3 regions of the Kitasatospora sp. NPDC092286 genome follow, and region 1 is predicted to be linked to each of the others. Evidence: riboswitches for the same ligand, from Rfam matches in the RefSeq annotation. Region 1 holds a riboswitch; each other region holds the start of a gene.

Evidence for each region. Region 1 has a riboswitch for cyclic di-AMP ahead of ACIQIB_RS27445 (transglycosylase family protein). Riboswitches for the same ligand answer to the same signal wherever they lie in the genome.
Region 2: it holds a riboswitch for cyclic di-AMP, as region 1 does, so the genes downstream of both, ACIQIB_RS04545 (transglycosylase family protein) here and ACIQIB_RS27445 (transglycosylase family protein) in region 1, are expected to answer to the same signal.
Region 3: it holds a riboswitch for cyclic di-AMP, as region 1 does, so the genes downstream of both, ACIQIB_RS29080 (NlpC/P60 family protein) here and ACIQIB_RS27445 (transglycosylase family protein) in region 1, are expected to answer to the same signal.

What each region holds. Positions count from the first base shown of each region.
Region 1 is NZ_JBIVRD010000030.1:93,733-103,497, forward strand. Features, by position in the region: gene mfd (transcription-repair coupling factor) at 1-536, shown strand, start outside; gene ACIQIB_RS27410 (sensor histidine kinase) at 739-2,238, shown strand; gene ACIQIB_RS27415 (response regulator) at 2,222-2,950, shown strand; partial or broken gene ACIQIB_RS27420 (phosphatase PAP2 family protein) at 3,089-3,733, opposite strand; gene ACIQIB_RS27425 (hypothetical protein) at 3,931-4,527, shown strand; gene ACIQIB_RS27430 (MazG family protein) at 4,616-5,635, shown strand; gene ACIQIB_RS27435 (SDR family NAD(P)-dependent oxidoreductase) at 5,682-6,104, opposite strand; gene ACIQIB_RS27440 (cytochrome P450) at 6,261-7,529, shown strand; cyclic di-AMP (ydaO/yuaA leader) riboswitch at 7,754-7,925, shown strand; gene ACIQIB_RS27445 (transglycosylase family protein) at 7,931-8,821, shown strand; gene eno (phosphopyruvate hydratase) at 9,065-9,765, shown strand, end outside.
Region 2 is NZ_JBIVRD010000002.1:405,407-415,171, forward strand. Features, by position in the region: gene ACIQIB_RS04530 (glycoside hydrolase family 13 protein) at 1-427, shown strand, start outside; gene ACIQIB_RS04535 (LacI family DNA-binding transcriptional regulator) at 453-1,472, shown strand; gene ACIQIB_RS04540 (hypothetical protein) at 1,492-1,692, opposite strand; gene ACIQIB_RS04545 (transglycosylase family protein) at 1,878-3,095, opposite strand; cyclic di-AMP (ydaO/yuaA leader) riboswitch at 3,082-3,252, opposite strand; gene ACIQIB_RS04550 (hypothetical protein) at 3,636-5,738, shown strand; gene ACIQIB_RS04555 (hypothetical protein) at 5,806-6,699, opposite strand; gene ACIQIB_RS04560 (DUF397 domain-containing protein) at 7,213-7,467, shown strand; gene ACIQIB_RS04565 (ATP-binding protein) at 7,796-8,314, opposite strand; gene ACIQIB_RS04570 (helix-turn-helix transcriptional regulator) at 8,733-9,599, shown strand; gene ACIQIB_RS04575 (TetR family transcriptional regulator) at 9,665-9,765, opposite strand, start outside.
Region 3 is NZ_JBIVRD010000034.1:79,352-89,116, reverse strand. Features, by position in the region: gene ACIQIB_RS29110 (aminotransferase class V-fold PLP-dependent enzyme) at 1-1,008, shown strand, start outside; gene ACIQIB_RS29105 (Lrp/AsnC ligand binding domain-containing protein) at 1,017-1,298, opposite strand; gene ACIQIB_RS29100 (rhomboid family intramembrane serine protease) at 1,340-2,122, opposite strand; gene ACIQIB_RS29095 (hypothetical protein) at 2,325-2,588, shown strand; gene ACIQIB_RS29090 (NYN domain-containing protein) at 2,773-4,182, shown strand; gene ACIQIB_RS29085 (NlpC/P60 family protein) at 4,384-5,421, shown strand; cyclic di-AMP (ydaO/yuaA leader) riboswitch at 5,779-5,933, shown strand; gene ACIQIB_RS29080 (NlpC/P60 family protein) at 5,944-7,119, shown strand; gene ACIQIB_RS29075 (NlpC/P60 family protein) at 7,345-8,409, shown strand; gene ACIQIB_RS29070 (hypothetical protein) at 8,457-9,605, shown strand; gene ACIQIB_RS29065 (glycosyltransferase 87 family protein) at 9,629-9,765, opposite strand, start outside.

The DNA of each region.
Region 1 (9,765 bases):
GCGAGGCGGTGGCCGAGTTCCGCGAGTCGCTGGCGGGCGGCGGCGAGCCGGAGGAGGAGCCGCTGGAGGTCAAGATCGAGCTGCCGGTGGACGCCCATGTGCCGCACGACTACGCGCCGGGCGAGCGGTTGCGGCTCCAGGCGTACCGCTCGATCGCGGCGGTCAACTCGGAGGCGGACATCACCCAGGTCCGCGACGAACTCGTGGACCGCTACGGGAAGCTGCCCGAGGCGGTGGAGAACCTGCTGATGGTGGCGGCGCTGCGGCTGTACGCCCGCCGGTGCGGCATCTCGGACATCACCCTGCAGGGTTCCAACGTCCGGTTCGGGCCGGTGGAGCTGCGCGAGTCGCAGCAGCTGCGGTTGAACCGGCTCTACCCGCGCAGCCAGGTCAAGGCCGCCGCCCGGCAGTTGCTGGTGCCCCGGCCGACGACCGGCCGGATCGGCGGCAAGCCGCTGGTCGGGCGTGAACTGCTGGGCTGGTGCGGTGAGTTCCTGTCGGCGATGTTCGACGACCTGGCGGGGGCGAAGAAGTAGCGGGCGCCGGGGGTCTGCCCCCGGGGGGGCGGCGGTCCCGGGCGAACTGCCCGGGGCCGCCGTTGCGTGTTGCGCGGGTGGGGCACGCGTGCGCACCCTCCTCCAGTGACCGGGACTTGCCGACGGCCCCCCGGTCTCCCGCACCCGCGGGCATGACTTTCGACAGATCCGCCCCGCGCCGCCCTTCCGTACTGTCGTCTCCGTGCGAACAGGTGGACAGCGGTGGGACGGGTGGCTGGACGGCGGGCTGCTGGCGGTGGCGGCGGCGGCGACCGGGTGGAGTGTGTTCAGTCTCTGGTGGGCGCTGCCCGCGACGGCGGCCGCGTTCCTGGCGGGGCGGCGGACGGCGCGGGCCCGGTCGGCCGTCGCGGTGTTCGCCGGGCTGGTCGCCGTCGGGCTGGTGGCGGTGGCGGTGGTGCCGCGGTGGTTCGTGCTCGGGACGAGGTTCGTCCTGCTCTCGGTGTGCGTCGCGATGGGGCCGTGGCTGCTGGGGCGGTTCTGGCGCCAGTCGCAGGAGCTGGTGCGGGCCGGGTGGGAGCGGGCCGAGCGGCTGGAGCGCGAGCAGTGGCTGGTGGCGGAGCAGGCCCGGCTGCGGGAACGTGCCCGGATCGCCCAGGACATGCACGACGCGCTCGGCCACGATCTCAGCCTGATCGCCCTGCGGGCGGGGGCACTCAAGCTCGCACCCGGCCTGGCACCGCCGCACCGGGAGGCCGCCCAGGAGATCCGGGCGGGCGCCGCGGTCGCGGTGGAACGGCTCGGCGAGGTCATCGGCGTCCTGCGGGACGACGACGGGGGAGCCCCCCGTGGTCCGGCCGACGCGTCCATCGCGCAACTGGTCGTCGAGGCCGCGGCTGCCGGCCTGGACGTCCGGCTGGCCGTCACGGGCGAGCCGGACGGGCTGCCGAGGGCGGCCGAGCACGCCGCCTACCGGGTGGTGCAGGAGGCGCTGACCAACGCGGCCAAGCACGCACCGCGGGCGCTGGTCACCGTCGAGGTGGCGTACTCGGCGCAGGGGGCCCGGGTCGGGGTGGCCAACGGGCCGTCCCCGGCCGCGCCGGCGCCGGCGACCGGTGGGCGCGGGCTGATCGGACTCGCCGAGCGGGTCCGGCTGGCCGGCGGGGTCTTCACCCACGGCCCGGGGCCCGACGGCGGCTTCGAGGTGGTGGCGAGCCTGCCGCGGGTCCGCCCCGCGAACACCGCCCCCGCCCCCGGTCCTGGCTCCGCCCCCGGTCCTGGCTCCGCCCTCAGCCCTGGCTCCGCCCCTGGTCCCGCGTCCTCCGTACGGGTGGCGGAGACCCGGACGGCGGAGACGGCGGGGGAGCTCCGGCGCGCCCGGCGGCGGGTGGTCCGGGGGCTGGCGGCGGCGGTTCTGGTGCCGCTGGCGACCGGCCTGGTGCTGGTGCTCGCCGTGCGAGGATGGGCCTTCCACGTCACCAGCCAGGCGGTGCTGGACCCGGCCGGCTACGCGTCGCTCCGGGTCGGTCAGGACCGGGCCTCCGTGCGAGGCGTCCTGCCGGAGCGTCAGCTCACCTACCGGCCGCCCGCCATGGCGGCGGTGCCGCCGGCCCCGTCGGGAGAGGGAGTCGAATGCGAGTACTACGCGATGTCCGCGGATCTGTTGGTCGACTGGTCGGGCGACGCGTACCGGCTCTGCTTCCAGGGGCAGGTGCTGGTCTCGCTCGATGCTCTGCTCCGGTGAACGCGGGAGGCGGGCGGTGACGATTCGTGTGGTGATCGCCGATGACGAGCCGATGGTCCGGGCCGGAGTGCGCGCGGTGCTCAGCACCGACCCGGGCATCGAGATCGTCGCCGAGACCGGGGACGGCCGGGACGCCGTCGAACTGGTCCGGCGGCACCGGCCGGACGTCGTGGTGCTGGACATCCGGATGCCCGGAGCGGACGGTCTCACCGCCGCCGCCGAGATCCGCCGGACCGGCGCCGCCACCGGGATCGTCATCCTGACGACCTTCGGCGAGGACGACTACATCCTGCGGGCCCTCGGCGGCGGCGCCAACGGCTTCCTGATCAAGTCCGGCGAGCCGGAGGAACTGATCGCCGGCGTCCGGGCGGTGGCGGACGGCGCCGCCTACCTCTCACCCCAGGTGGCCGCGCGGGTGGTCGCCCATCTCGCCGCGGGCGGTGCGGGCGGGCCCGCCGACCGCCGGACCGCCGCCCGGGACCAGGTGGCCGGGCTGACCGTCCGGGAACGCGACGTGCTGACGCTGATCGCCGCCGGGCTGTCCAACGGTCAGATCGCCCGCCGGATCGGCGTGGTGGAAGGCACCGTAAAGGCCCATGTGAGCTCCATCCTGGCCCGGCTCGGCGTGGCCAACCGCGCGGCCGCCGCCGTCCTCGCGCACGAGGCCGGCCTGACCGTCGGCGGTTCGTGCGCGGGTGGCCCGCGCGACTGACGGCGCCAGCAGCAGCGGCCCCAGCAACGGCACGCCGCCCAGCGCGGACACCGCCCCGGTGGCGAGCGGGAGCAGCGCGACGACCACCGCCGCCGTGACGGTGGCGCCCAGGGCGGCCCCGGCGGCCACGTCGTGCGGGTAGTGCACCCCGGCCGCCACCCGCAGCGCGGCCGTGGCGCCGCCGACGGGTATGACGAGCAGGGCCCAGCGCGGCCGCAGCAGCACCAGGCCGGTGGCCAGGGCGACGGCCAGGGTCGCGTGGTTACTGGGGAAGGACCAGTCGCCCGGCGGCGGGCACTCGGCGACGGCCGGCACCCCGGGCAGCGCACGGCAGGGCCGCTCCTCGTCGACGATCAGCTTCAGCACCTCGCTGGTGCCGTACGCGAGCACCGTGCCGAGGCCGGTGAGCACGACCCCCGCGACCGGTCCGGCGGCGCGCCGACCGCGCGCCGTCCACCAGCGGAGCGCCAGCAGCAGACCGAGCACCAGCAGCCCGGCCTCGGTGGCGGGCTCCATCAGCGAGCCCAGCCAGTGCGGTGCGTCGGCGACCGCCTCGACCACCCGCCGGTAGCCCGTGGCGGACGGGCCGCCGACCACCCGGGCCGGTGCCTCCTCGCCGCCGCCCGCCGGGGCGAGCCACCCGACCACGCCGGCGCCCGCCCCCAGCAGGGCCACCGCCGACGCCACTCTCGGGCCCGTCGCGCCCGTCGCACCCGTCGTCCTGGCCGTGTCGGCGGCGGCCGTTCCCGTCGTGGTCGTGTACGTCCTGACCGTTCTCCTCATGCTCACCGACGGTAGGAGCGGCCGACGCCGGAGGCCCGGCCCGAAAGTCAGACGGGACCCTGGACGATCGTCAGGGTTGACAGCCGGGCTCCCGCTCCGCTGAGCCGTTCGGGCCACGGTCCGCGCGTCGGGCGCACGGCCGCCCTACCCTCGGGGAAACGCCCGGCCGGGCCCGCCGCCACCCCCGGAGACCAGCCATGCACCGTCGGACCGCCGCCGCGGGTGTCCTGCTCGCCGTCTCGGCGCTGGCCGCCTGCGGGAGCGACGGCCTGACGGCGGGTACGGCGGTGGTCCTGGACGGCCGGCGGATCCCGGTCGGCGCGGTGGAGGCCCGGGTGACGCAGCTGCGGGCCGCGCCCGGCGGTGCGTCGACGGACGTCCGGCAGCAGCCGGACGGGCTGGTGCGGCGGGCCGTCGCGGACCTGGTGCTCGACGCGGTGGTCGCCCGGGCGGTGGCCGACCGCGGCCTGGCCGTCGGCGGCGCCGAGGTCGCGGCGGTCCGGGCTGCGGAGGAGGGCCGGTACGGCGGTGCCGGTCCGCTGGCCCGGGTGCTGGCCGCGCGCGGCGTCCCGGCGGCCGGGGCCGACGCCTACTACCGGCGGCAGCTGGGTATCCGCGGCCTCGCCGCCGCGGCCGGGCAGGACGCCGGTACCCCGGCGGGCGACGCCACCGTCCGCCGGGCGCTGGCCGATGCCGCCACCACGCTCCACCTGCGGGTCAACCCCCGCTACGGCGGTTGGGACGCGGAGCGGGCGGTGCTGCTCCCCGACGCCCCGCCCTGGCTGGCCCGGTAGGGCCCGCCCCGCCCCGCCCCGCCACTCCGCCGGACCGCCGCCCGAAACCGGGACGCGGCGGGCCACCGGGGCCGGGTAGGTTCGGAGGGTGACGAATCCTCCGCCCGCGAAGCTGATCCTGCTCACCACCACCCACCGGGTGGCCCCCGGCCTGCTGGCCTGGCCCGCCTGGGAGGCGCTGCGCACGGCCGGGCGCGTGCTGGCGGCCGACGCCGACCACCCCCAGCTGGCCGCGGTGCGCCAGGCCGGGGTCGAGGTGGACCTCGTGCCGGCCGGCTCGGCGCCGGCCCTCGCCCGGCTGCTGACCGAGCCGGCGCCCGGCGCGGGCCCGACGGTCTGGCTGGGCGGCCCGGACGGCGACCCTGGCCTGACCGACGCGCTGGCGCGTCTCGCGGTCGAGCACGCGGGCGAGGTGCCGGAGATCGAGGTGCTGCCCGGCTCGTACGACCTGCCGGGCGCCCGGCTGCTCGACCTGGTCTCCGTGATGGACCGCCTCCGCTCGCCCGGCGGCTGCCCCTGGGACGCCGAGCAGACCCACGCCAGTCTGGTGAAGTACCTGGTGGAGGAGGCGTACGAGCTGGTCGAGGCGATCGAGGAGGGGGACCGCGACACCCTGCGCGAGGAGCTGGGGGACGTCCTTCTCCAGGTCTTCTTCCACTCCCGGATCGCCGAGGAGCACCCCACCGACCCGTTCTCGGTGGACGACGTGGCCGGGGACATCGTCGAGAAGCTGATGTACCGCCACCCGCATGTGTTCGGGGACGTCGAGGCCGAGGGCGCCGCCGAGGTGGAGGCGAACTGGGAGCAGCTGAAGGCCGCCGAGAAGTCCGAGCGCGAGTCGGTGCTGGACGGCGTGCCGGCCGGGCTGCCCGCGCTGGCGTACGCGGCGAAGCTGGTGTCGCGGGCGCGCCGGGCGGGCTTCACGGGCGTGCCGGACGAGCCGTACGAGCTGCCCGCCGAGCTCACGGCGGAGTCGGCGGGCAGGCTGCTGCTCGCGGTGGCGCAGCGGGCGCACGACGCGGGGGTGGACGTGGACGCCGCGCTGCGGGCGGCGGCGCGCGGCTACCGGGACGCGGTGCGCGCGGCCGAGGGGCTGAAGCCCGAGTAGCCGGGACTGCCCGGGCGGCCGGCTGCCCGGGCAGTCCCGGCAGGGGTCAGACGGGCTGGACGCTCTCCACCGGCCGGCGCTGCGGCGGGACGACCTCACCGATCGCCTCGCCGACCAGGGCGAGCAGCTCGGCGAGCCGTTCCAGGTCGAGGTGGTCGGGCAGCTCGGCGAGCGAGATGATCCGCTCGCCGTCCGGACCGGCCACACAGAACAGGTCGATCGGGCCGAGGTGCTTCTCGGCGGTGTCGACCAGGGCGGCGATGTCGCTCGGGCGGTGGATGTCGCCGCAGACGCCGACGACCGGGCAGCCCGGCCGGTCGAGCTCGGCGGCGAGGTCCTCGGCGATGCCGACCCGCAGGTCGGCGACGAGCACCCCGGAGGCGCCGGCGGAGGTGAAGCGGCGGGCGAGGTCGGCACCCGACCCGCCGTCGAGTACGGCGATGACCACGACTGCCCCGGCTACCCGCATGGTGCGCTCCTTCCAGTGGACGGCACCGCACCGTCGCCCACATTTTTTCGTTGGAGGATCGTAGGCACGTCCTGACCCTCCGCAACAGGGATTACCCCTCAGGTGACCAGGCTCACGCCTGCCGGGCCGGACTTACCCACCGGATACGGTCGTCCCATGCCAGTTCAGCCCGATTCCGCCCGCCCGCCGCTTTTCACGTGGGAGTTCGCCGCCGACCCGTACCCCGCGTACGCGTGGCTGCGCGAGCACGCGCCGGTGCACCGCACCACCCTGCCGAGCGGGGTGGAGGCCTGGCTGGTGACCAGGTACGCGGACGCCCGGCAGGCGCTCGCCGACGGCAGGCTCTCCAAGAACCCCGCCCACCACAGCGGGCAGGCGCACCGCACCGGCCGGGTGGGCATTCCGGGGGAGCGGCAGGCCGATCTGATGACGCACCTGCTGAACATCGACCCGCCGGACCACACCCGGCTGCGCCGGCTGGTGTCGAAGGCGTTCACGCCGCGCCGGGTGGCCGAGTTCGAGCCGCGGGTGCAGCAGCTCACCGACCGGCTGATCGACGGCTTCGCGGAGCGCGGCTCGGCGGACCTGATCCACGAGTTCGCCTTCCCGCTGCCCATCTACGCGATCTGCGACCTGCTCGGCGTGCCGTCCGAGGACCAGGACGACTTCCGGGACTGGGCGGGCATGATGATCCGCCACGGCGGCGGTCAGCGCGGTGGCGTCGGGCGCGCGGTACGGAAGATGCGGGCGTATCTGCTGGAGCTGATCCACCGCAAGCGGGCCGACCTCGGCGACGACCTGATCTCCGGTCTGATCCGGGCCAGTGACCACGGCGAGCACCTGACCGAGAACGAGGCCGCGGCGATGGCCTTCATCCTGCTCTTCGCCGGCTTCGAGACGACCGTCAACCTGATCGGCAACGGCACCTACGCGCTGCTGCGCAACCCCGGCCAGCGGGCCCTGCTGCAGGACTCGATCGTCCGCGGCGAGACCGCGCTGCTGGAGACCGGCATCGAGGAACTCCTGCGCTACGACGGCCCGGTGGAGCTGGCCACCTGGCGCTTCGCCACCACCCCGCTGACCATCGGCGGGGTGGACATCCCGGTCGGTGACCCGGTGCTGGTGGTGCTCGCGGCGGCGGACCGGGACCCGGCGCGGTTCTCCGACGAGAACACCCTCGACCTGGCCCGGACGGACAACCCGCACCTCGGCTTCGGGCACGGCATCCACTACTGCATCGGCGCCCCGCTGGCCCGGTTGGAGGGCCGGGCCGCACTGGCCACGCTGCTCTCCCGGCTGCCCGATCTGCGGCTTGCCGAAAGCCCGGAGAATCTGCGGTGGCGCGGTGGTCTGATCATGCGTGGACTTCGTGAACTGCCGGTCGAATTCACCCCGGAGAGGCCGTCGTCCGAGACCGTCGACTGAGGTTTCCGGCGCGTCAGTCGGGTGCCGTCGACCCGCTCCACGTGGCCTGAATCACCATTAAACCGGACATAGCACCTCGGTTGGTAGGCGCATGACCACGGGCCGTAATTTCTGTGTGATGTGGGCGATATGAGCTTGTGATTGATGTGATGATCTGTCTAACCTCCCTGGAGTCCGCTGCTGCGGACCTCGTGCGCGGGACGCCGAATCCTGCCCGCCGCGTCACGGGAAATCGACCAGAACCCTTGGGCAGGGGCGGGGGAACCAGGTTTGTTGCCGTCCCCCACGGCTTGGGGTGAAGCCGCCCGCGCGGGCCGAGACGTTCCGCGTGACGCGGCCGGGCCACCTCCCGGTCCGAACCCGACAGCTCACCTCGCAGGCGTGCGGAGAGGGACATCTTCATGCTGTTCGTTGGAACTGGCCGTCACCGTCGTCGTACCCAGGCCGAGAAGGCCATCGCCGTCGCCGGTGTGGCCGGCGTCGGACTCGCGATGCCGCTCCTCACCGCCTCCGGTGCCTCGGCCGCCCCCGCCTCCACCTGGGACGCGGTCGCCCAGTGCGAGAGCGGCGGCAACTGGAGCATCAACACGGGCAACGGCTTCTACGGCGGCCTGCAGTTCACCTCCAGCACCTGGAAGGCGTACGGCGGCAACGCGTACGCCGCGCAGGCCAACCAGGCCAGCAAGGCCCAGCAGATCTCGGTCGCGGAGAAGGTCCTCGCCTCGCAGGGGCCGGGCGCCTGGCCGGTCTGCTCCCAGAAGGCCGGCCTGACCAAGGGCGGCGCCCCGGCCGCGGTCGACACCTCCGCCGCCGCCAAGCCCGCCACGCCGAAGCCGGCCCAGCCGAAGCCGGTTCAGCCGCAGGCCCAGAAGCCCGCGCAGAAGCCCGTCCAGCAGCAGGCCCCGCAGCCGGCCGCGAAGCCCGCCCAGCCCGCGCAGCAGAACACCCAGGCCCCGGGCTTCTCCGGCAAGGCCGGCTGGGACGCCGACGCGAAGGTGTACTGGTACCAGAACAACGGCGCCTGGTACTGGACCAGCCACCAGAGCGTCTACCAGCAGTACGCCGGCCAGGCCGCGAGCCAGGACTTCCGCCCGGCGGCCGCCCAGAGCGCCCCGGCCGCCGCGCCGAAGAGCGGTCACGGCTACACCGTCCAGTCCGGCGACACGCTGTCCACCATCGCCGCCGCCCAGGGCGTCTCCGGCGGCTGGCAGGCGCTGTACGACGGCAACCGCGGCACCGTCGGCGGCAACCCGAACCTGATCGTCCCCGGCCAGGTGCTCACCCTCGGCTGAGTCCCGCACAGGCGACAGCGGGCGAAGGGGGCCGGATTCGGCCCCCTTCGCCCGCTTCCGGCCCCGTCCATGGGGCAACCAGGTGAACTACCGGTGGGTAGGCAGGCCACACGCTGAGACGGGACCGAGGTCAGCGTGGCCCTGAGAGCCCGTGCGGTTAGGCTCTGGTCGTAACGACTCCGCAATCGTCCCGCCGACATCATCACCGTCAGCCGGACCCCTGCTTCCGCTAGGAGATGCCTCGTGCCGTCCATCGATGTCGTCGTAGCCCGTGAGATTCTCGACTCGCGTGGGAACCCCACGGTCGAGGTCGAGGTCGGCCTCGACGACGGCAGCACCGGCCGTGCCGCTGTCCCGTCGGGTGCCTCGACCGGCGCCTTCGAGGCGCTGGAGCTTCGCGACGGTGACAAGAACCGCTACTTCGGCAAGGGCGTGGAGAAGGCCGTTCTGGCCGTCATCGAGCAGATCGGCCCGGAGCTGGTCGGCTACGACGCCACCGAGCAGCGCCTGATCGACCAGGCCATGCTCGACCTGGACGCCACCCCGGACAAGTCCTCGCTCGGCGCCAACGCCATCCTGGGCGTCTCGCTGGCCGTCGCGCACGCCGCCGCCGAGGCCAGCGACCTGCCGCTGTTCCGCTACCTGGGCGGCCCGAACGCGCACGTCCTGCCGGTCCCGATGATGAACATCCTCAACGGCGGCTCGCACGCGGACTCCAACGTCGACATCCAGGAGTTCATGATCGCCCCGATCGGCGCGGAGTCCTTCTCCGAGGCCGTCCGCTGGGGCGTCGAGGTCTACCACACCCTCAAGGGCGTGCTGAAGGAGCGCGGCCTGTCCACCGGCCTCGGTGACGAGGGCGGCTTCGCGCCGAACCTGGACAGCAACCGCGAGGCCCTGGACCTCATCGTCGAGGCCATCCAGAAGGCCGGCTACGTCCCCGG
Region 2 (9,765 bases), on a different contig from region 1:
GGCGGGCCAGGACGGCTACCGCGACGGCTGCCGGGTGCCGATCCCGTGGTCCGGCACCGAGGCCCCGTACGGCTTCGGCCCGACCGCCGGCGGCCCGAGCTGGCTGCCCCAGCCCGCCGAGTGGGCCGCGCTCAGCGTCGAGGCGCAGACCGGTGACCCGACGTCCACCCTGGAGCTGTACCGCAGTGCGCTGGCCGTCCGGCGTGCGCAGCCCGGGCTGGGCGCCGGCACCGAGGTCGAGTGGCTGGACGGCCCCGAGGGCACCCTGACGTTCCGCCGCGGCTCGTTCGTGTGCACGGTGAACACCACCGACCAGCCGGTCCGGATAGCCGTGCCCGGCCGGCTGCTGCTCGCCTCCGCCGACCTGGAGGTGGACGGCGGCGAGACCGTGCTGGCCCCGGACAGCACCGGCTGGTGGGCGGTCTGACGTGGTTGCAATAGGCTCTGGGACCGTGACTACGGCGCGACTCTCAGACATCGCGGCGCAGGCGGGGGTCAGCGAAGCCACCGTCTCCCGCGTACTCAACGGCAAGGCGAACGTCTCCGCCGCCACCCGGCAGACCGTGCTGGCGGCGCTGGACGTGCTCGGCTACGAGCGGCCGACCCGCCTGCGCCAGCGCAGCGCCGGACTGATCGGGCTGATCACCCCGGAGCTGAGCAACCCGATCTTCCCCGCGCTGGCCCAGGTGATCGAGCAGGTGCTGAGCCGGCACGGCTACACGCCGGTGCTCTGCACCCAGACGCCCGGCGGCTCGACCGAGGACGAACTGGTCGAGATGCTGGTCGACCGGGGCGTGGCGGGCATCGTCTTCGTCTCCGGCCTGCACGCCGACACCACCGCCGACCACGACCGGTACGCCCGGCTGGCCGGCCGGCAGGTGCCGTTCGTGCTGATCAACGGCTACAGCGAGAAGATCGACGCGCCGTTCATCTCGCCGGACGACCGGGCCGCGATGTGGATGGCCGTCCAGCACCTGGCCGAACTCGGCCACGAGCGGATCGGTCTGGCGGTCGGGCAGCGGCGGTACGTACCGGTGCTGCGCAAGATCGAGGGCTTCACGGCGGCCATGCGGGCGGTGCTCGGCAAGACCCAGGAGGAGGCCGAGGACCTCGTCCACCACACGCTGTTCAGCGTGGAGGGCGGGCACGCGGCGGCCGGCGCGCTGCTCGACAAGGGCTGCACGGCGATCGTTTGCGGCAGCGACATGATGGCGCTCGGCGCGATCCGCGCGGTGCGTCAGCGGGGCCTGGCCGTCCCGCAGGACGTCTCGGTGGTCGGCTTCGACGACTCGCCGCTGATCGCCTTCACCGAGCCGCCGCTCACCACCATCCGCCAGCCGGTCGAGGCGATGGCCACCGCCGCCGTCGACGCCCTGCTGGAGGAGGTCGGTGCGAACGCCGCCCAGCGCGGGGAGTTCATGTTCCAGCCGGAGCTGGTGATGCGCGGCTCCACCGGGGCCTGCCCGCGGTGAACCGGTGCCGGGGCCGCGCTCAGCCCTCCTGGACGGTGGGGCGCTCCTGGTTCACCCGCTGTCCGTCGGCGGCGTCGCCGGTCCGGGTCCCGGTGTGCCGGCCCCGGGCGAGGTGGTCGCGCGGGACCAGTTCGACGGCGTCCTGCGGGTTCGTGGTGCCGGAGAGCGTCATCGCGTCGATGGCGAGATCGGCGTCGAGCGTGACGGTGACCTGGGCCATGTGACTCCTCCTCGGGTACGGAGCAGCAGCATGCCCTGCCGGCGCCCGCGTTGACCACCGGTGGCCCCGCCGGTACCCGGCCGGTGCGCGACGGCCGGGGGAGACAGGCCGAGGCCCCCGGGGAGAGCGACCAGACTCTCCCCGGGGGCCTCGGGGTCGGGGGCGTGCCGGGCACGCCCGGCGGGTCAGACCCGGCCGGCGAAGTCCGGGGCCCAGTTGGCGACGGTCTGGGTCCGCACGCCCGAGCTCGGGTTGGCGGCCTCGACGTACTTCCCGCCGCCGATGTAGATCGCGACGTGGTAGACGCCGGAGTCCTTGCCGTTGTTGGACCAGAACAGCAGGTCGCCCGGGAGCAGGCTGTCCAGCGAGACGTGGGTGCTGGCGGCGGCCTGGTCGGCGGCGACGCGCGGGACGGAGACGCCCGCGGCGCGCAGCGCGGCCTGGGTCAGACCGGAGCAGTCCCAGCCGCCGTTGCCGGTGCCGCCGTAGATGTAGGCCTGACCGACCTTCGACTGGGCGAAGGAGACGGCGGCGGCCATGCTGCCGGTGGCGGTCTGCGCCGGGGCCTGGGTCTGCGCCGGGGCGGCGGGCTTGGCGACCGGCTTGGCGGCGGGCTTGGCGGCGGGGGCCTGCGCGGCCGGCTTGCCGGTGGAGGCGCCGGTGGCGCCCTGGCCGGACTGCTGGGCCTGGCCGCCCTTGCCCAGGGCGAGCTGCTGGCCCGGGTAGATGACGTGCGGACCCTGGGTCAGGGTGCCGCGGTTCAGCTCGTACAGCCGCTCCCAGCCGCCCTGGACGTTGTTCTTGTCGGCGATGGAGGAGAGCCAGTCGCCCGCGATGACGGTGTAGTCGGTCGGCTGGGCCTGGCTGCCGCCCTTGGCCTGGGCGGAGTCGGCGGGGGCCTGGCTCTTCGCCGGGGCCGGGGTCTGCGCGGGGGCCTGCGGGGCGGGCTTCGGCGCGGGGGTGGCGGCCGGCTTCGCGGCGGCCGAGGTGTCGACGGCGGCCGGGGTGCCGCCCTTGGTCAGGCCGGCCTGGACGGAGCAGACAGGCCAGGCGCCGGGGCCCTGCGAGGCGAGGACCTTCTCGGCGACCGCGATCTGCTGGTCCTTGGTGGCCTGGTGGGCCTGCGGGGCGTACGCGGTACCGCCGAAGGCGGCCCAGGCGCTGGAGGTGAACTGCAGGCCGCCGTAGAAGCCGTTGCCGGTGTTGATGGCCCAGTTGCCACCGCTCTCGCACTGGGCGACCTTGTCCCAGGTGGCGACCGGGGCGGCGGAGGCGGTGCCGGTGGTGAGGCACGGGACGGTCAGGCCGACACCCGCGACGCCGACGGCGGCGATCAGGCGGCGGGCGCGACGGGGCAGACTGGTGCCGTTGACGGGCAGCATGAAGACGCGATCCTCTCCCACGCCTGCGAGGTGAGCTGTCGGATTCGGGCTGGAGTTGCCCGGCCGCGCCTTGGCGCGGCTTCACCCCTAGCCCTGAACCGGTTTCGGGAACCGGTCCGGGGCGACTTACCTGTGGGTCCCCCGCTCCTGCCGTGGTGCGTTTCTGCGCTGCCAGCACAACCGACGGCAGGACTCGGCGTTGCGGATGGGCTGGGTTCGTGTAGCCACGAACGGGGAGCACGTTAAGCAGACTCCCGTTCAAACCGCAAACATGTGTGATGCCCGTCACGGTTTACGGGTGAGGGGTTGATTGGCTGTCCATCATGATCAGAAATGACCGATTTTCGGCAACGCCCCTGCGGCCGGACCCAACTGCCTGTGCTTCAGGACGTCAGTACCGACGCGGCCGTCCGGCGGGAGGGCTGCGCGGTGATGGCCAAGGACGAGGACCCGCGTGCCGGGCGCCCGACCGTCAGGCCTCGGGGGGTGCACCGCCGGGCAAAACGCCACAGAGTGGACATATCGCCCGAACGGCCCCGAACTCCCGTACGCCGCCGGACGATGCGGCGCTGGCCGGCGGTCGGCACGGTGTTCGCCGCGGTCGGCGGCGAGGAGATCCTGCGGCGCTCGCTGACCGGGCGGACGCAGCCCGTCGCGGCCACCGGCATGCCCGGTATGCCCGTGGCCCCGGACGGCCCCACCGACGCCGCCGCGGCCCCCGCCGAGGGCGCGGGCATGGACCACCGGCCCGCCGGGCCGCCGCCCGTCGGCACCTCCGGGGCCGGGCCCGCCGCCGCACCGACCGTCGACCTGGCCGGCCGCCGCTGGTCCGACCCGGCCGGCTGGGGCGGTGCGGTACCCGGCCCGCGGAGCGCCGTCCGGATCGCCGACCGGGTGCTCCTCGACACCGATGCCACCGTGGGCTCGCCGCTGGTCGAGCCGACCGGCGCACTCACCTTCGCCGCCGACCGCACCCTCACCCTCGCCTCGGACGGCAACGTCGAGATCCGCGGCACCCTGGCACTCGCCCCCGAGGGCGCCGCCGTGCACACCGTCCGCTTCCCGTCCGTGGACGAGCGGCGCTTCCAGGGCGACGGCGCCAAGGTGGTCGACACCGACACCGACACCGACACCGGGCTCTGGGTGACCGGCGCCGGCTGCCTGCGGCTGGACGGCGCGGCCAAGACCGCCTGGGTCCGTGCCGACCGCGAGCTGCGGGCCGGTGACACCTCCATCGGCCTGGCCGCCGAGCCCACCGGCCGGCTGCCCGGCGACGAACTGGCCGTCACCCCGACCGGCCCGCCCGACGCCGAGGACTTCTCCGCCCGCTACGACCTGGTCACCGTCCGGTCCGTCAGCGGATCCACCGTCACCCTGGACTCCCCGCTGAGGTACGCCCACCCCCGGGTGACCGCCGGAGGGGGCGTCACCGTCGGCGCCGAACTGCTCAACGTGACCTGCGGCGTCCGGGTCGAGGGCACCGCGAAGGGCCGCGCGCACGTCCACGTCACCGGCTCCCGGCACGCCGACGTACGGCACGCCGCACTGCGCTGGGTGGGTCCGCGCGCCGACACCGAGGAGACCTGGAAGGGCCAGGACGGCACCGTCCCCGTCACCGCGCCCGTGCTCGGCCGGTACGGGCTGCACTTCCACATGCTCGGCGACACCACCCGGGGCACCGTCGTCGAGGGCGTGGTGGTCCGCGACGCGGGCAGCCACGCCTTCGTGCCGCACGCCAGCCACGGCATCACCTTCCGCAGCTGCGTCAGCCACGACACCTGGGAGGACGCCGCCTGGTGGGACGGCCCGCCGGACACCCGTACCCCGCAGCGCCCGTCCGACGACATCGTCCACGAGTCCTGCGTGGCCTCCCGCACCCGGCTCGAACCCAACCCGCGCGCCTACCGCCTGACGGGGTTCAACCTCGGCGCGGGCACCGGCGGCCGGGCGGTGGACTGCGTGGCCGTCGGCGTCCAGGGCTCCACCGGCGCCTCCGGCCACGAGTGGCCGGAGAACAGCGAGGGGGTGTGGACCTTCCAGCGCTGCCTGGCCCACAACAACCTGCAGGACGGCATCTTCGTCTGGCTGAACGCCCGGCATCACCATGTGGTCACCGAGTTCGCGGCCTACCACAACGGCGGCCGGGGCATCGAACACGGCGCCTACCTCAACGACTTCGACTACACCGCGAGCGTGCTGTACGGCAACGCCGCCGGGGGAGTGGCCCCGCACGCGCTCGGCCGGGACAAGGGCAGCCTCTTCGACGGGCTGCTGATCGACGCCGCCCGGCACGAACTCGCCGGGGAGGCCGTCACGTTCAGCCGCAGCCGGTTCACCGGCTACCGGAAGGCCGGGGCCGCCTTCCGCGCCGCCGCGGACGGCAAACCGGACGATGTGGCCGTGCTGGACTGCGAGTTCGGCGGCAACGAGCTCTGGATGGACCCGGAGTCGGCGCCGCCCAGGAGCATCGTGCTGCGCCGGGCCGGGCGCTCCGAGGCGCTCCAGGTGCGGAAGGCGGACGGCGGCGGTACGGCGCAACCGCAGTGGAACGCCGCCGTCGGGCCGGTGCCGGCGCTCGCCGCCCGGGCCCGGCCGGTGCAGCCGCCCGCGCTCAGGCTCAGGGGCGCCGCCGCGCCCACCACCCGGGTGGGTGGCCGCTCCTGAGCCGTCCGGACGTCCGCAGGGCCCGGAACGGAGGCGTTCCGGGCCCTGGCGTCGTCGGACGGCCGCGCTATTCGGCGGCGGTCTCCCCGCTCTCCCCGGCGTACGCCCCGGGGTCGGGGACCGGCAGCGCGGCCAGGTAGGTGGAGGCGATCAGCTGGCCCACCGTCGGGTAGGCGCCCAGCGGCGCGGCGCTCGGGCAGCCGGTCTCCTCGGCGGCCGTGGCGAGCAGCTCGGAGTCGGCCTCCGGGCCGATCACCAGCGGGGCCAGCGCGGGGCGCTGGGAGCCGGTCTCCTTGAGGTGCGCGACGGCGGCGGCCACCGAGCCGGGCACGTCCAGCGCGGCCGGGACGACCGGGACGGCGAGCCGGGCGGCCAGCAGCACCCCGGTGACCCCGGCGGCGGCGGTGGCCTCCTCGCCGCCGACGGTGGTGAGCACCACGCCGTCCGCGGCGGTCGCGATGGCGAACAGCCGGGCGCGGTCGGCGCGGGCCAGACCGGCCTCGGAGAGGCGGACGTGGACGGCCTCGGCCAGCAGCGGGTGCGGGCCCAGCACGTCGGTGACGGGGGCGCCGTACTCGGCGGCGAGCGCGTGGAGTTCGGCCAGGAAACCGTGCGGGCCGGGAACCAGCGGCACCACGACCGGCGCGGGCAGGCCCGCCCCGGCGGCCTGGGCCAGCAGCTCGGCGACGGTGCGCTCGTCCCCGGTGCCCTCGAAGTCGCCGTCCCCGGCCGGGAGGTACCCGGCCGCGGTCTGGACGCCGTTCTGCTCGCTGCGGACGATCGACAGCAGTTCCTCGACGACGGAGCGGGACTCGGGCCCGGCGGTCGCGGGCACGGCGAGCACCAGGGCCGGGGAACCGGCCGGAATCTCGGGGCGCTCGGGGCGGCGGTGGCGCCCCCGCGCACGGGAGCCTGGGGTTCGGACGGGCAGTGGCGCGCCCGGGATGGCTGCGGTGCTCATGGCGGAGATCGTAGGACATCGCTCCGCCGGTCCCGCAGTCGGCTGCCGTTCCGAGGGCGGTGACCCACGCCGAATCAGGACATAACGCACCCAATCCCGCGCAGTGGCCGGTATCGCCTTCGACGCGGTCGGCCGGGGCGGGAGTTGCGCCTTCCCGGCGTGAGATGTCTCACAGGCCGGAAGGGGTCTGACGGAGGGTCACGGAGGCGCGACTCCCGGCGCTGGAAGATCAACATTCAGCGGGGGGTCGCTTACGGGCGGTTATCGGCGACTTGCCGATTCAGTCGGCTATGTCCGCTTACGGGCTGCCGGGCGGCGGGTGGTGAAGAGTTCCGGCCGATCCGTGAAAGAGGCCGTGCACCTGCACTGTCCCGTGCTGATGCACGTGCACTGGAGCTATCATCACGTCAAGTGAGGCGTTATGCCGGGCCGGTACGGGGCCGGTCCAGTCGTTCGGCCTGTGCCGGGGGCGCCGCGCTGGACGACCACTCCGGAGCTCTTCGGGAGATTTCTATGCACGACAGGTACGACACGAACGACCCGTACAACGGGATGGCGGCTGCGGACCTCGAGAACGTGGTCTGGCAGAAGAGCCTGCACAGCAACTCTCAGGGCAACTGCGTCGAGTTCGCCGCTCTGCCGGGAGGGGACGTGGCGATGCGCAACTCGCGCTTCCCGGACGGTCCCGCGCTCATCTACACCCGGGCCGAGATCGCGGCGCTGCTGCTGGGTGCCAAGGACGGGGAGTTCGACCACCTGGCGGTCTGACCGGCCGTCGCCTTCACCATCGGGGGGCCGTCGTGGGTGCTGACACCGCGGCGGCCTGTGTCTGACGGCGCCCATTCCCTGGTACGGGCGCCGTCGCGCCGGGCCGTTCTTCCGGTCGTGTGCGGCCGCGAGTACGGACGGCCCGACCGAACAGGTCACCTGCCCCGCCGCCCGGCTTGATGTCCGCTCCGATGCCTGCTCTGATGTCCGCGCTGACGCCGGGCCGGGCCGCCGGCCGGGACCGTCGAGCAGGGGTGTGCCGCCCGTGCCCGCGCCTCCTGTGCTCAAGCCGCTCGTGCCCACTGTCGCCGCCCTGCCCGGTCCGGAGCTAGGCCGAGCGCCGGTGCCGTCCGCCGACCTCGGGGGTCGCGCACTGCTCCGCCTCGAAGAGCGCCCAGACCACCTTGCCGCCGCCCAGCGGGTGCCAGCCCCAGGAGCGGCTGAACGAGTCCACCAGGTGCAGCCCGCGGCCCGACTCGGCCACGAAGTCCGCCTCCCGTGCCACCGGGCCGATGCTGCTGGGGTCGCTCACCGCGCAGACCACCTGCGGGGCGCGGTGAACCAGGCTTATTCGGATCGGCAGCCGGCCGTCCGCCGCCTGGGTGGGACAGTCGTAGCCGCCCAGGGCGCCGCCGGCCGGGTCGGGCCGTGCGCCGATCGCGTGCCGGAGGGCATTGGTCACCAGCTCCGAGGCCACCAGCGCGACATCGTCGAACAGCTCGCCCAGCCCCCAGCGCTGCAGGGCGCTCCGGGCGAAGTCGCGCGCGGTTCTGACGGCTTCGTAGCGAGGAGCGAGCGTACAGGTGACCACATGGGGGTCGACTGCCAAAGCCGTACCGGTGCTCATGAAGAGCTCCTCCCATAAGGGGGCGGACACGGCTGGACCCGCCGGGGTCATGCCGGTCACCTCCGACTCGCTCGGCCGCACGGCCGCCCCCTCGACCAGTCGCGCGCGCACACGAACGCCCGGTGGCGCGAGGGGCGCTGCCGGGCTGGTGCACGGAGTCGCGCGTGGGGTCGACGCGGAGCCCGCGGGATTGCCAGGGATGTGCAGGTGCACGTGCACCATGGTCCTCTGCGCTCACTGCAGATGCAAGAGTCGATTCACGTGCAGTCGCACTATTGGCATATGCAAGCGCCGAATGCACGTGCATCCTGGTGTGTGGAGTGCGGAACTGATAGGAACATCCGTCAGTATCGGCACCGTGAGCGCTCAACTGATGGCAGACTGTGCGCTGTTTGCCCTAGGTGGAGGTTTCGACCGCATGACCACAGTTCAGCCGGGCGGCGGCTCGATGGTCCGCCGGATCCTCCTCGGTTCCCAGCTGCGCCGGCTCCGCGAGGCGCGCGGCATCACCCGCGAGGACGCCGGGTACGCGATCCGCGCGTCCGAGTCCAAGATCAGTCGCATGGAGCTCGGCCGCGTCAGCTTCAAGGAGCGCGACGTCGCCGATCTCCTCAGCCTCTACGGCGTGGACGACGGCATCGAGCGCGAGGCCCTGCTCGGCCTGGTCCGTGAGGCCAACAAGTCCGGCTGGTGGCACAGTTTCAACGACGTGCTGCCGGGCTGGTTCCAGACCTACGTCGGCCTGGAGGAGGCCGCCGCGCTGATCCGCACCTACGAGGTGCAGTTCATCCCCGGCCTGCTGCAGTCCGAGGAGTACGCGCGAGCGGTTTTCGGTCAGAGCCGCCCGGTCATCAGCGCGGAGGAGGTCGAACGGCGGGTCAGCCTCCGGCTGCGCCGCCAGAAGCTGCTCGCCGAGGGCAACAACCCGCGGCTCTGGGCCGTCATCGACGAGGCCGCACTGCGCCGCCCGGTCGGCGGGCCCGAGGTGATGCGCGGTCAGGTGCAGTACCTGATCGACGTCGCCGAGCAGGCCAACGTGGTGATCCAGGTGATGCCGTTCCGCTTCGGCGCCCACGCCGGGGAGTCCGGAGCGTTCACCATCCTGCGCTTCCCCGAGCAGGACCTCGCCGACGTCGTCTACCTGGAGCAGCTCACCAGCGCGCTCTACCTGGACAAGCGCGACGACGTCGACGCGTACATCCAGGTCATGGAACGGCTCTGCGTGGACAGTCTGACGCCCGAGCGGACCATCGATCTGCTGGCGTCGATCCTGAAGGAACGCTGACAACGAGCTGACCGGCGGCTGACCGGCCGCCGTACAGTCGTCGTCGAACGGCCGTCGCCCCGCGCTCACCCGCGGGCCGACGGCCGTTCGCGCTGCGGCGGCCGCGGCTGCGGCGGCCGGCCCAGCTCCCAGGCCAGGTCGTAGCGGCCGAACAGGTCGGCCCGGA
Region 3 (9,765 bases), on a different contig from region 1:
GAGACCGAGCACCACGCCTCGCTGCTGCCCTGGCGCCACGCCGGCCTGGCGGTCAGCTACCTGCGCGCCCCGCGCTCGCACGCCGAGGCGGTCGCCGCCCTGGACGCCGCGCTGGCCGAGGCGCCCGAGGGCCCCAAGCTGCTCTGTGTCACCGGCGCCTCCAACGTCACCGGTGAGCTGTGGCCGGTCGCCGAGCTCACCGCGACCGCCCACCGGCACGGCGCCCGGGTGGTGCTGGACGCCGCCCAGCTCGCCCCGCACCACCGGGTCTCGGTGCGCGAGCTGGGCGTGGACTGGATCGCCTTCTCCGGCCACAAGCTGTACGCGCCGTTCGGCGCCGGGGTGCTGGCCGGCCGAGCCGACTGGCTGGACGCGGCAGAGCCGTACCTGGCCGGCGGCGGTGCCACCCGGACCGTGGCCCGGGAGGCCGACGGCTCGGTGGCCGTCCAGTGGCACACCGGCCCGGCCCGCCACGAGGCCGGTTCGCCGAACGTGATCGGTGTCTACTCCATCGCCTCGGCCTGCCGGGCGCTGACCGAGGCCGGTTTCGACGCGCTGGAGGCCCGGGAGCAGCAGCTGATCGCCCGGCTGAAGGCGGGCCTGGCGGACGTCCCGCAGGTGAAGGTGCTGAACCTGTTCGGCGCCGACTCGGCCCGGGTGGGCGTGCTCTCCTTCGTGGTCCAGGGCTGGAACAGCTCGCACTTCTCGGCCGCGCTCTCCGCCGAGTACGGCATCGGCGTGCGGGACGGCCTGTTCTGCGCGCACCCGCTGGTCCGCACCCTGCTCGGCGACGAGGACGTCGCGCCGTCCGAGTGCGGTGCGCCCGAGCCGTCGCTGCCGGGCGAGCGAAGCCTCAACGCGATCCGGGTCAGCTTCGGCGCCGGCACCCCGGACGAGCACATCGACCGCTTTCTGACCGCCGTCCGCGAGCTGGTCACGGACGGGGCGGCCTGGAACTACCGCAACGAGGGCGGCCGCTGCGTCGCGGACACGCGCCGCGCGGGCTGATCGTCCCGCTATTCGTCCAGGCCGAGGGCGAAGGCGGCTTCCAGGTCGTGCTGGGAGTAGGTGCGGAAGGCGATCTGGGTCTCGGTGTGGGCCACCCCCGGGACCTTGTTCAGCCGGCCGGGGATGACCTCGGCCAGGTCGTCGTGCCGCCGCACCCGCACCATCGCCACCAGGTCGTAGCCGCCGGTGACCGAGTAGACCTCGCTGACGCCTTCGATGGCCGCGATCGCCTCGGCGATCTCCGGGATGCGGTCGACGCTGGTCTTGATCAGGACGATGGCGGTGATCACTGTTCGGGCTCCTTTGTGGGGTGCCGCCAGGGTATCGGGCGTCAGACGGGCCGTCGCGGGGGGCGGCCGGCCGGTGTGCAGGCGTACAGGAAGCCGGCCGAGAACCCGATGACATGGACCAGGTAGGCGACGCCGGGGCCGGCCGAGTGGACCGACCACCACTGCAGGGCGAACCAGAGCCCGAGCACCAGCCAGGCCGGGAACCGCAGCGGCAGGAAGAGCAGCAGCGGGACGAGCGTGGTCACCCGGGCCCGCGGGTGGAGCCGCAGATAGCAGCCCAGCGCCGCCGAGATCGCCCCCGAGGCGCCGATCAGCACCGTGGTCGAGCCGGGCGAGTGCGCCTGGGCCAGTGCGAAGCCGTAGGTGGCCAGGCTGCCGGCCGCCAGATAGAAGACGGCGAAGCGGGCCCGGCCCATCCGCTTCTCCACGGTGGGGCCGAAGACGTAGAGGAAGAGCAGGTTGCCCAGCAGGTGCAGCCAGCCGGCGTGCAGGAAGAGCGCGCTGAGCACGGACAGGGCCGGGTGTTTGCCCGGGGTCGGGGCGGCCGGGCAGCCGGGCGCCGGGTCGGGGGCCTCGGCCAGCTGTCCGGCGGTCAGCGGGCGGCCGGCCAGCAGCTCGGCCGGTACCGCGCCCCAGCGCTGCTCGTACCGCTGCTCCGCGCAGACCCTGGCCTGGCCGCGGCCGTAGAGCGGGTTGAGCCCGGCGGCCGGGCCGAGCAGGAAGACCACCGTGTTGAGCGCGATCAGGGCGTAGGTGACGGCCGGGGCGGGCGCGGCCGGGGGCCCGCCGCGTGCGCCGGTGTGGTCGAGGACCGTGATCGCCATGCGGCCAAGCATCCCTCCGCCCGGCGCGGGCGACACCGCGCTGTACGGCAGGTGGGCTACCGTCCCGATCGCCGCGACCGGTGGTCGGGACGGTTGCCTCAGGCAATAGGCTTGGGGCGGGCATTCCCGCCTCCCGCCGCCGACGCCGGGGCTCCGGGGGGAGCGCCTGAGCCCACCCAGGGACCACCCGAGAGGACCCCCGATGACCGTCCCCGCCCTGACCGCTGAGACGCGCTGGCGCTGCACCCTGTGCGGCAACCTGACCCGCTTCGACGTGACCCGCTCCGCCCGGGTGACCGAGTACCTGCACTTCGACCTGGCCGGCGAGTCCAAGGTGGAGGAGACCGAGGTGCTCAGCGAGACCATCGAGTCGGTGCGCTGCCGCTGGTGCAACGCGGTGGACCAGGTCGAACTGGTGGCCCGTCCCGGGGCCGAGGCCGGAGAGGCCGCCGCTGAGCAGGGCTGACGCCCGGTCCGTGGGGTGGACGGTGCGCGGCCGTTCACCGCACGGGGACAATACAGACAGAACGCACGGAGCGTGACGACGAGGGCGACGGCCGCGGGCCGTACCCCGCTGGACGAGGATCGGAGCCGAGGACGTGGTGGACGCAGCGAAGGAGCCCGCCGGGCCGCAGGGGCGGCAGCCCGCTGTGGACGGGCAGGCGCCGGACGCGGCCGAGGCCGCCCCGTCCGGTACCGGGGCCCCCGCCGAGGAGTCGGGCGGTGACGAGCCGGCGGCAGACCGGGCCGTCGAGACGCTCGACCGGCCGCTGCCCGAGGGTGTGCGCCGCCGGGTGGTGGGCCTCGCCGCCGACGCGCTCGGGGGGCTGCCGCCCGCCGAACTGCCGCAGAGCCTGCGGCAGTACGCCAAGTTCACGCCGGCCCGGCGGGCCAAGTACGCGGCCACCGCGCTGGCCGCCGCACTGGAGTCGGAGCCGGCCTTCCGGCTCCGGATAGCGGAGCGGCTGCGGCTGGGCCAGCCGGACCTGGTGAAGGCGCTGGAGGCGGGCCATGTGCCCGGCGCCGCCGACCCGATGGACGTGGCGGCCGCCGCCTATCTGGTGCGGTCGGCGGGCTGGAGCCGGCTGGTCGCCGAGGCGGGGGAGCAGGCCGAGCGGGCCGGCGCCGAGGGCGCCGCCGCCGAGGCGGCCCGGCTGGCGGAGAAGCTGCAGGCGGAGCTGGCGGAGGTACGGGCCTCCGCCCGGGCGGACCTGGAGCGGCAGCGGGCCGAGTCGGAGGACGTCCGCAAGGAGGCCGAGTCGCTGCGCAAGAAGGTGCGGTCGCTGGAGAGCGACACCCGCCGGGCGCAGGCGGAGACCCGCCGGGTCACCGCCGAGCTGGAGGCGCTGAGGACGCAGGCGGCCGCCGAGCGCAGCGCGGGTGAGAGCGAGGCCCGGCGGCTGCGGCACCGGATCTCCGAACTGGAGACCGCCGCCGAGCAGGGCCGCCGTTCGGCCCGCGAGGGGCGCAGCGTCGAGGACATGCGGCTGCGGCTGCTGCTGGACACCGTGCTGCAGTCGGCGCAGGGCCTGCAGCGGGAGCTGGCGCTGCCGGTCTCCCAGATCCGCCCGGCGGACCTGGTGGAGGCGGTGGTGCCGGGCTCGGCCTCGCCGCACGACGTGGCCCGGCGCGGGCTGGCGGAGGACGATCCGGCGCTGCTGGACCAGCTGCTGGCGATCCCGCAGGTGCATCTGGTGGTGGACGGCTACAACGTGACCAAGACCGGTTATCCGGCGCTGCCGCTGGAGCAGCAGCGGATCCGGTTGCTGGGCGGGCTGGCGATGCTGGCCCAGCGCACCCAGGCGGAGGTCACCTGTGTGTTCGACGGGCAGGACCTGGACGTGCCGGTGATCATGGCGCCGCCGCGCGGGGTGCGGGTGCGCTTCAGCCGGACCGGGGAGACGGCGGACGAGCTGATCCGCCGTCTGGTGCGGGCCGAGCCGCAGGGCCGTCCGGTGGTGGTGGTCTCCACCGACCGGGAGGTCGCGGAGGGCGTGCGCAAGGCGGGCGCGCGCCCCGTCGCCTCCGTCCTGCTGCTGAACCGGCTGGCCCGGCCCTGATGCCGGAGGGACCGGAGTGACCGCTGGTCAGCGCCCGGTTTGCGGCAGTGTGTGGATCCCGTGAAGTCAGGCCGCCGGTGGAGGTTCACGCCATCGGGGGAGTGGCGGAAAGCGTGGATCTTCACTAGGGTCTGGCGTCAAACCTATTTTCCGGATCCTCACTCAAACGGGTGAGTCCGTTGGAAGAAGGAACCGATCACTTTGGCCTCCCACCGCCGTCCCAAGCAGCCGAGCCGCGCGCGGGTCTCCGTGCTCACCGCTGCCGCTGCGACCGCGGTCGCCCTCTCCGCCCAGGTCGGCGCCCACGCCGCGCCCTCCCCCAAGAAGGAGGACGTGAAGGCGCAGATCGACCAGCTGAACGAGGAGCAGGAGCAGGCGGCCGAGAAGTACAACGGCGCCAAGGAGCGGGCCGACCAGCTGCGCAAGCAGGCGGACCAGCTCCAGGACCAGGTGGCCCGCGGCCAGGACCAGATGACGCAGCTTCAGGCCGGGCTGGCCGAGGTGGCGGGCGAGCAGTACCGCACCGGCGGCATCGACCCGTCCGTGCAGCTGATGCTCTCCTCCGACCCGTCGGGTTACCTGGACAAGGCCTCCAGCGTCCAGCAGGCCAGCTCCAGCCAGTCCGAGGCGCTCAAGGGCCTGCAGGACCAGCAGCGCCGCCTGGACCAGCAGAAGGCCGAGGCGGCCGCCGTCCTCGCCTCCCTGGACAGCACCACCAAGGATCTGAACCAGGCCAAGGCGGACGTCAACCAGAAGCTCAAGGAGGCCCAGACGCTGCTGAACTCGCTCAGCGCGGCCGACCGGGCCGCCCTGAAGGCGCAGCAGCAGCAGGACGACCGGGCCTCGCGCGGCAGCGAGCGCACCGACCTGAGCAGCCTGCCGCAGGCCGGCGGGTACGCCGGGGTGGCCGTCGCCAAGGCGATGAGCAAGCAGGGCTCGCCGTACGTCTGGGGTGCCATCGGGCCGAGCACCTTCGACTGCTCCGGTCTGATGGTCTGGGCGTACAAGCAGGCCAATGTCTCGTTGCCGCGCACCTCGCAGGCGCAGGCCGGCGTCGGCACCCGGGTCCCCTCGCTGGACCAGGCGCAGCCCGGTGACCTGATCATCTACCGCGACGACCGCAGCCATGTCGCGATGTACATCGGCAACGGCATGGTGGTGCACGCGCCGCACACCGGTGACGTGGTGAAGGTGATGAAGGCCGACGCGATGAAGATCAACGCCATCCGCCGGGTCTGACGGTTCGTCGATTGGGGGCAGAAGCCCCCGATCCGGACATTCCCTGATAGGTCGACACGCCCGGCCGGGCCGGCCCACTGCTGTGATGTGGGACACGCCCCGGTCGGGCGCTCTCGACCCGCATTGTGAGTAATGATCAGCCCCGCGTGCGGTTGTGATCACATTCGGTCATATTCACAAATGAACTTGGGTATTCTTCCGTCTTTTTTCTGACAAGGATTTGAACGGATCACGGTTCTGTTACTAGGGTCATGCCTCGAACCACCGTGCAGTCGATCACCCATCCCGGGTGACGGCGGGGGTTACCGTCGAGTTCGTGAAGCAGCGGGGCAGGTGACTGCCCGACGGGGAGTCCAGCAGTCGGGGACGCTGTGGAGCGGAGCCGGGGAACCAAGTTCCTCCGGGGTGAATCGGCGCCAGGTCGACCGGTGGAACGGTCGGTGAGGCGCCGTAGGGCACGCTTCCGGCCCGAACCCGTCAGCTCACCCGGTAGGCGGACGTAGGAAGAAGGAGTCCGCCTTCGTGGCGTCCCATCGTCGTCCCAAGCCCGCCGGCCGTGCCCGCGTCTCCATCCTGACCGCGGCCGCCGCAGCGGCCGTGGCCCTCTCCGCGCAGTCGGGCGCGCACGCCGACCCGACGCCGACCAAGGATCAGGTCAAGGAGCAGGTCGACAAGCTCAACGAGCAGGCCGAGGTCGCCACCGAGCAGTACAACGGCGCCCAGGCCAAGCAGCAGGAGCTGCAGAAGCAGGTCGGCGAGCTCCAGGACAAGGTGGCCCGCCAGCAGTCGCAGGTGACCGATCTGCAGGGCGGCCTCGCCGAGATCGCCGGCGAGCAGTACCGCAACGGCGGCATATCGCCGACCGTTCAGCTGATGCTCTCCTCCAGCCCGGACAACTTCCTCACCCAGGCCGGCACCCTGACACAGGCCGGCAGCTCGCAGTCGGGCCAGCTGAAGGAGCTCCAGGAGCAGCAGCGCAGGCTCGACCAGGACCGCACCGAGGCCCAGAACAAGCTCGGCGAGCTGGAGGCCACCACCCAGCAGCTGAAGGCCTCCAAGGAGGAGATCCAGGGCAAGCTGGCCAAGGCCCAGGAACTGCTCAACACGCTGACCGAGCAGGAGCGCGAGGCGCTGCGCGCGGCCGAGGAGAAGGCCGCCGCCGAGGCCAAGGCCAAGGCGGACGCCGCCAAGGCGACCGCGAAGGCCGAGGCCGACCGGGCATCCCGCGACAACGGCCGCGGCGACCTGGGCACCCCGTCATCCTCGCCCGTCACCAAGCCGTCGGCGTCGTCCACGCCGTCCACGCCGTCCACGTCGTCCGCGCCCAGCGCCCCGGCCGCCAACGGCTCGCGGGCCGCCGCCGCGATCGCGGCCGCCGAGAGCAAGCTCGGCGCGCCGTACGTCTACGGCGCCACCGGCCCGAACTCCTTCGACTGCTCCGGCCTCACCAGCTGGGCGTACGCCCAGGCGAACGTGTCGCTGCCGCGCACCTCGCAGGCCCAGGCCAACGCCGGCACCCGGATCGGCTCGAACATCGCCAACGCCCAGCCCGGCGACCTGGTGATCTTCTACGGCGACAACCACCACGTGGGCATCTACGTCGGTGGCGGCCAGGTCATCCACGCGCCCAAGCCCGGCGCCTCGGTCCGCTACGAGTCGGCCTCCAACATGCCGGTCTCCACCATCGTGCGGCTCTGACCCCGAGTCAGGCTTTCGCAGGCCCGGTCTCCCTCGCGGGAGGCCGGGCCTGCGGCTTTTCCGGCCGGCCGGACGCCTGTCCGATTCAGGGTCAAATATTCGGGTTGGTAGGGGTTTGGACTCGCTCGCCCGGACTCGCTAACGTCTGCCACCGGACACCCGCTTCCAGAGCCGCCCGCACCGGAGCGGCCACAGGCCGGGACGCAGAATTGGAGCCGCAGTCGGATGGCCGTGCACCGCCGTTCCCCACAGTCGGGTGCGCACACCCTCGCCCGCGCGCTGGTGCTGACCGCGGCGGCCACCACCGTCCTGGGCGTGGCCGTGGGCGGCAGCGCCCATGCCGCCCCGGGCTCACCGGACGGGCCGCAGAACCGCAAGGACGTCAAGGTGCGGATCGACCAGCTGTACGACGAGGCCGAACAGGCGTCGGAGAAGTACAACGCGGCGCTGGACGCGCAGCAGCGGCTGCAGAGCGAGGCCGGCACGCTCCAGCAGCAGATCGCCGTCGGCCAGGACGAGCTCAACCGGCTGCGCGGCGACCTCGCCACCGTCGCCGGCGCCGAGTACCGGGCCGGCGGCCTGGCGCAGACCGTCCAGCTGATGCTCTCCACCGACCCCGAGGGCTATCTGTCCCGGGCGCGCTCCCTCGACCAGGCCGCCGAGCGGCAGAACGACACGCTGCACGAGGTGGTGTCGCGCCAGCGCCGGCTCGACCAGCGCCGGGCCGAGACCTCCGCCAAGCTCTCCGAACTGGAGCAGATCCGCCGTGCCCTCGCCGACAGCAAGCAACAGATCCAGCAGCGGCTGGCCGGGGCGCAGAAGCTGCTCAACGGTCTGAGCGCCACCGAGCGGGCCAGGATGGCGGCCCAGGACGCCCGGGAGGCCGAGCAGCGTGCCACCCGCGGTACCGACCGGCTCGACCTCGGGAGCGTCCCGCCCGCCTCGGAGCGCGGTGCCGCCGCGCTGGCCGCCGCCGTGAAGATGATCGGCTCGCCCTATGTGTACGGATCCGCCGGACCGCGAGCGTTCGACTGCTCCGGTCTGATGTACTGGAGCTGGCAGCAGGCCGGAGTGACCCTGCCGCGGACCTCGCAGGCCCAGGCGTTCGCCGGCCGGCGGGTCAGCCTCTCAGACGCGCGACCGGGAGACCTGGTGATCTTCTACCGGGACATGCACCACGTCGGCATGTACGCCGGCGGCGGGGTGATCGTGCACGCCCCCTACCCGGGTGCCAAGGTCCGCTTCGAGAGCGTCAGCGCGATGCCCGTCGCGGGGGTGGTCCGGCTCTGAGGCGGACCGGCCGGACCTCTGCCACCGACGCCGGAGCCCGCTGTGGCGTGCTGTCCCGGCGCGGTGCGCTGCTGCTCGCGGTGGGCGGACTGGCCCAGCTCTCGCTGCCCAGGGCCGCCCCGGCGGCGCCGGTCGCGGGCCGGGTGGCGGATGACGGGGCCGCGGTGGCGGCCCTGCTGACCGAGCGGGCCCAGGCGCTGGCGGGGTCGACGGGCCTGTCGTTGGTCGACCCGGGCTACCGGAACCTGGTGCTCGGCGCCGGTGCCGGGCCGGGCCGGCTCACCGCCGGGGCCGAACTGGCCGTCCGGGTGGCCGGCTACGACGACCAGCCGGTGGTGTACCCGCGCCGGCTCACCCTGCTGCGGACCGCGGCCGGCTGGCAGGTCGAGCGGGAGGAGAGCGCCGGCGGCCCGCCGCCGCTGTGGGACCTCGGCACCCTCCGGGCCGTACGGGGCGACCACTGCCTGGTGCTCGGTCTGGCCGACGGCCCCGATCCGGCGGAGCTCGCGGCCGTGGCGGACCGGGCCGTACCGGCGGTCAGCGCGGTCTGGGGCACCGGGTGGGCGGGCCGCCTGCTACTGGAACTGCCCGCCACCGAGGCCCAGTTCGTCCGGCTGCTGGAGGGCGAGCCGGCCGACTGGACGGGGATGGCGGCCGTCACCACCGCGGCGCCCGGGGCGCCCTGGCACACCCCGGCGGACCGGGTGCTGGTCAACCCCGGGGCGTACCAGCGGCTCAGCGACTTCGGCCGCCAGGTGGTCACCACCCATGAGGCGACGCATGTCGCGACCCGGGCGGAAACCCGGGCCTGGACGCCGCTCTGGCTCTCCGAGGGCGTCGCCGACTGGACCGGCTACCAGGGCTCCGGGCGCCTCCCGCGGCAGATCGCCCCCGAGCTGGCCCGTGACGTCGCCGCCGGGAAGGTGCCGGCCGCGCTGCCCGCCGACAGGGACTTCACCGCCGGCGCCACCGGCATCGCCCAGGCCTACGAACAGTCCTGGCTGGCCTGTGACCTGATCGCCCGCCGGTACGGGCCCGAGCGGCTGGTCGCGTTCTACCGGGCGGTCGGCGCGGCGGGCCCGGGCGCCGACCGGGACCAGCGGCTGGACCGGGTGCTCCGGGATCAACTGGGCCTCGGCCTGGCCGAGTTCACCGGGCTCTGGACGGCCGAGACGGTCCGGCTGCTGGAGCCCTAGCACTCGGGGCGTCCCGAGCCCCGCTAGCGCCGTTCGGCCCGTGCGCCGGGCCGGTCGATGCCGTCCAGCAGGTCCTGCTCGTACGCGATGCCGGGCCGCACCGGGTAGGAGGCGGTCGTCGGAAGGGGCACCGAGGAGGCCAGCACGACGGTGGGCGGCA